DNA from 2 places in the Methylobacterium sp. D48H genome. Region 1 is predicted to be linked to the other one. Evidence: predicted binding sites of a transcription regulator. Region 1 holds the regulator's gene; the other holds the start of a gene.
What was found. The regulator PhoB, encoded in region 1, activates phosphate uptake and scavenging genes when phosphate is short. The targets are predictions, from matches to a motif close to TGTCATNNANCTGTCAT.
Positions count from the first base shown of each region.

Region 1 (2,460 bases):
CGCCGGCCCTGCGGGCGCTGCCGCGGCCGGGCGCCTGGATGGAGACCCTCAAGCAGGTGCTGGCCTTCCCGGTCTACGCCACCGTGGCGTGGCTGATCTGGGTGCTGGCGCAGCAGGTCGACCCGCGCGGGCTGCTGGCGGCGCTGATCGGCCTCGTCCTCGTGGGCTTCGCCGCCTGGGCCTGGGAGCACGGCCGCGCCGCCCCGCCGCGGGCCGGCCGGGTCGCGCAGGCCGCCGCCGCGCTGGCGCTGATCGCCGTTGGGGCCCTCGCCGTCACCCTGCCCCGGGATCGCGCCGCGCCGGCCGCGCAGGCCGCCGCCGACGGGATCGAGCCGTTCACGCAGGCGCGCCTCGACGCCCTGCTCGACGCGCACCGCCCCGTCTTCGTGGACATGACCGCCGCGTGGTGCATCACCTGCGCGGTCAACGAGGCGACCTCGCTCAACACGAAGGCCGTGCGGGCCGCGATGGCCGAGCGCGGCGTGACCTACATGAAGGGCGACTGGACCAACCAGAACCCCGAGATCACCCGCCTCCTGGAGAAGCACGGGCGCAGCGGCGTCCCGCTCTACCTGCTCTATACCGGGACGGGAGAGCCCCAGGTGCTGCCGCAGATCCTCACCGAGGGGACGGTCCTGGCGGCGCTGGAGGCGGTGCCGGCCGCCTCGGGCCGGAGCGCGGCGCTGGCGCGCTGAGTCCCTGGAGGCCGGGACGCGCGAATCTTCGCGGGCCCGTCCCACCGTCTTTGCGAGCGGAGCGAAGCAACCCAGCAGCGCCGCGCGCGCCGGCGTCCCGCCGCTCTGGGTCGCTTCGCTCCGCTCGCGATGACGGCGCGCCGGAGCGGTGAGGCGCTCCGACAGCCCTTCGGGCCGCCTCAAGCCTCCAGCGAGAAGGTCTCGTCGAAGGCGTAGCCCGAGCCCCGGACCGTGCGGATCGGGTCGGTCTGGCGCGGGCCGTTCAGCGCCTTGCGCAACCGCCCGACATGGACGTCGACGGTGCGCTCGTCGATGTAGACGTCGTGGCCCCACACCCCGTCGAGGAGCTGCTCGCGGGAGAAGACCCGGCCCGGCGCCAGCATCAGGAATTCCAGGAGCCGGAACTCCGTGGGGCCCAGATGCAGCTCCTCGCCGCCGCGGCGGACGCGGTGGCCGGTGCGGTCGAGTTCCAGGTCGCCGGCCGCCAGCCGGTCCGAGACGTGGGCGGGCTTGGCCCGGCGCAGGAGCGCGCGGATCCGGGCGAGCAGCTCCGGGACCGAGAACGGCTTGACGATGTAGTCGTCGGCGCCCGTGCCGAGCCCGCGGACACGGTCGCCCTCTTCGCCCCGGGCGGTGAGCATGATCACCGGCAGGCGCTCGGTCTCCCGGCGCGCCCGGATCCGGCGGCACAGCTCGATCCCCGAGAGGCCGGGCAGCATCCAGTCGAGCAGGACGAGGTCCGGGATCCGCTCCGCGAGGAGCAGTTCGGCGTCGTCGCCGCGCGCCGCCGAATCCACCAGGAAGCCCTCGGCCTCCAGGTTGTAGCGCAGCAGCGTGCTCAGGGCCTCCTCGTCCTCGACGATCAGGACTTGCATGCTCACGTTCGAAGACTCGTTCTGCGGGCGGTCCCCGGATGGTGCAGGAGGCGCCGCCCCGCCTCAACCCGCACGGAGAGTGACCCCGGCCGCGCCCACAGGAAGGCGCCGGGGTCGGCGCCTCACGGCGCCTGCACGCCGTCCACGGTCGCGTAGTTCGACGCGTCGTTCTTCGGCCGGTCACCCGCCAGCGTCTCGCCCGTGGCGAGGTAGTGGATCGTCTCGGCGATGTTGGTGGTGTGGTCGCCGATGCGCTCGACGTTCTTCGCGCAGAACAGGAGGTGCGTGCAGAACGAGATGTTGCGCGGATCCTCCATCATGTAGGTCAGGAGCTCGCGGAACAGGGAATTGTACAGGGCGTCGATCTCGCCGTCGCGCTCCCAGACGTCGTGGGCCGCCTGGACGTCGCGGCTCCCGTAGGCGTCGAGCACGTCCTTCAGCTGACCCTCGGCGAGGTCGCTCATGTGGCGCACGCCGAGCACGATCTTCTGGGCCGGCGCCTGATCGGAGATCGCCACCACGCGCTTGGCGACGTTCTTGGCGAGGTCGCCGATCCGCTCCAGATCGCCGGAGACGCGGATCGCCGAGATGGTCTCGCGCAGGTCGATGGCCAGGGGCTGGCGCCGGGCGATCAGCAGCACGGCGCGCTCCTCGATGTCCCGCTGCAGCGCGTCGAGGCGCTTGTCGGCGAGGATCACAGCCTGGGCGAGCGTGTCGTCCCGGCGCACGAGGGCGTCGGTCGCCTCCGCGGTCATCTTCTCGGCGACGCCGCCCATCTCCGAGATCGAGCGACGCAGGTTCTCCAGGTCGGTGTCGTAGGAGGTGACGATATGGCCGGGCATGGCGGATCCTTCGATGGGGTCCCGGGGACGGCCCTCCGGGAGGCTTGC
Region 1 covers NZ_JBKFAP010000014.1:95,427-97,886, forward strand. Annotated here, with positions in the region: gene ACLBX8_RS20915 (protein-disulfide reductase DsbD family protein) at 1-695, shown strand, start outside; gene phoB (phosphate regulon transcriptional regulator PhoB) at 875-1,570, opposite strand; gene phoU (phosphate signaling complex protein PhoU) at 1,693-2,412, opposite strand.

Region 2 (2,460 bases), on a different contig from region 1:
TCGGGCCGGGCGGGGGCGCGGGGCTCGACCCGGCCGCGATCGGGTGTGGATCGTGCGCGTCCGATCGGGTCGCCGCGGCGGAGACCGGGGCGCCCGGTTGCCAGGGTTGCCCACCCCGCCTAGACGGGCCCGGCGCGAAACGTGCCTGTCACCCCTCCTCTAGTGCAGAGGTTTTCCCTGTGATCACCGGTCCGTGCCTCATCGTCCAGCCGATCCACACGGCGGGCCTCGACCGGTTGCGCGCGGCCGGCCTGGAGCCGCGCCCGGCGAGCGGGACCGATCCCGAGACGCTGGCGCGCGAGGTCGCCGACTGCGTCGCCGTCATCACCCGCAACACCGGCTTCCCGGCCCGCGCCATCGCGGCGGCGCCGGCCCTGCGGGTGATCGGGGTGCACGGCACCGGCACCGACCACGTCGCCACGGCCGAGGCGACCGGGGCCGGGATCGTGGTGGTGAACACGCCCGGCGCCAACGCCGTCTCGGTGGCCGAGCAGACGCTGGCGCTGATCTTCGCCCTGGCCAAGGCTCTGCCGGAGGCCGACCGCTCGGTCCGGGCCGGCGACGACAGCTTCAAGTTCACCGCCCGGCTGATCGAGCTCGCCGGCCTGACGCTGGGCCTCGTCGGCTTCGGGGCGATCGGGCAGGCGACCGCCCGGCTCGGCGCCGCCCTGGGCCTGCGGGTGCTGGCCTACGGCCCGAGCCGCCCGGACGCGGACTTCGCCAACGCCGGCGCCCTGCGGGCCGCCTCGGTCGACGCGCTCCTGGCGGAATCCGACATCGTCTCCCTGCACGTGCCGCTGACCCCGGGCACACGCGGCCTGATCGGCCGGGACCAGCTCGCCCGGATGAAGCGGGAGGCCTTCCTGATCAACACCAGCCGCGGCGGCCTGATCGACGAGGCGGCCCTGGTGGAGGCGCTGGAGGCGGGCACGATCGCGGGCGCCGGGCTCGACGTCTTCGCCCAGGAACCGCTGCCGGTCGACCACCCGCTGGCCCGCCAGCCCCGGGCGATCCTGACGCCCCATGTTGGCGGCTCCACCGGGGCGGCCCTGATCCGCACCGCCGAGACCGCCGCGACCCGCGTGGTCGACGTCCTCGCCGGCCGGCGGCCGGGCGGGCTGGTCAACCCGGCCGTCTGGGAGCGGCGCCGCGGGGTGTGAGGCCGATCGCGCGTTGCCCGCGGCGGGCCTCCAGTCCCGCCCCGCACCCTGAGGTGTGAGACCGTGTCAGGTCGATCGCGCCGGGCCTTCGTCGTTGCGCGCGCAGCGAAGCGATCCGGTGTCGCGCCACGCTGACCGAGGTCGCGCTGCCCTGGGTCGCTTCGCTGCGCGCGCGATGACCGAGCGGGCCGGATCGACCGGAGCGTTCGACCGGAGATCGTGAGCGTGGGACGCCGCGATCCCGCGTCCCCGACCGCTCGAATCACGCCCGTTCGTCCGGACCGCGACGGCCCGCCGCGCGCCGTGTCATGCAATCGTCGCAGACGGGCCGGAAAGCCACCCGCTGCATCCGAAGCCAGAGAGGGCTCCATGGACTTCCACCGTCGCTTCACGGTCCTGATGTGCGCCCCGGCCTTCGACCCGGACGATCTCGAGGGCGCGCGCGTCAACCAGATCGTGGCGGCCGTGGAGCAGCGCGGCTTCGAGGTGGTGCGCGCCCGGCGCGTCGAGGACGCGGCCATCGCGGTCCAGACCGACGCGGCGGTCGGCTGCCTCGTGGTCGACTGGGGCAAGCGCGGCCTCGATGGCAAGGCCGCCGCCCTCATCGACATGATGCGCCGGCGCGGCCTGGAGATGCCGATCGTCATCATGGTCCGCCGCAAGCGGCTGGAGGACATCCCGGTCGAGCTCCTCGACTTCATCGACGGCTACATCTTCCTCGCCGAGGAGACGCCGGAATTCATCGCCCGCGGCCTCGTCAGCCGGGTCACGCAGTACGCCGAGACCCTCAAGACCCCGTTCTTCGGCGCGCTCGTCGACTACGCCGAGAAGGGCAACCAGCTCTGGACCTGCCCGGGCCACAACGGCGGCATCTTCTACAACCGGTCGCCGATCGGCCGGATCTTCGTGGAGCACCTCGGCGAGGCGATCTTCCGCGACGACCTCGACAACTCGGTCCTCGACCTCGGCGACCTCCTGACCCACGAGGGCCCGGCGCTCAAGGCCCAGAAGGAGGCCGCCAAGATCTTCGGGGCGGAGAAGACCTACTTCGTCCTCAACGGCACCTCGGCCTCCAACAAGATCGTCCTGTCCTCCCTGGTGGCCGAGGACGACCTCGTCCTGTTCGACCGCAACAACCACAAGGCGGCCCACCACGGCGCCCTGTTCCTGGGCGGCGGCATCCCGATCTTCCTGGAGACGGACCGCAATGCCTACGGCCTGATCGGGCCGATCTTCCACGAAGCTCTCGACGAGACCCGGATCCGGGAGAAGATCCGCCGCAACCCGCTGGTGACCGACC
Region 2 covers NZ_JBKFAP010000011.1:167,897-170,356, reverse strand. Annotated here, with positions in the region: gene ACLBX8_RS18980 (hydroxyacid dehydrogenase) at 180-1,160, shown strand; gene ACLBX8_RS18975 (Orn/Lys/Arg family decarboxylase) at 1,530-2,460, shown strand, end outside.
Region 2: ACLBX8_RS18975 (Orn/Lys/Arg family decarboxylase) is a predicted target of PhoB. The motif match lies at 1,465-1,481, and genes of this name have one in related genera.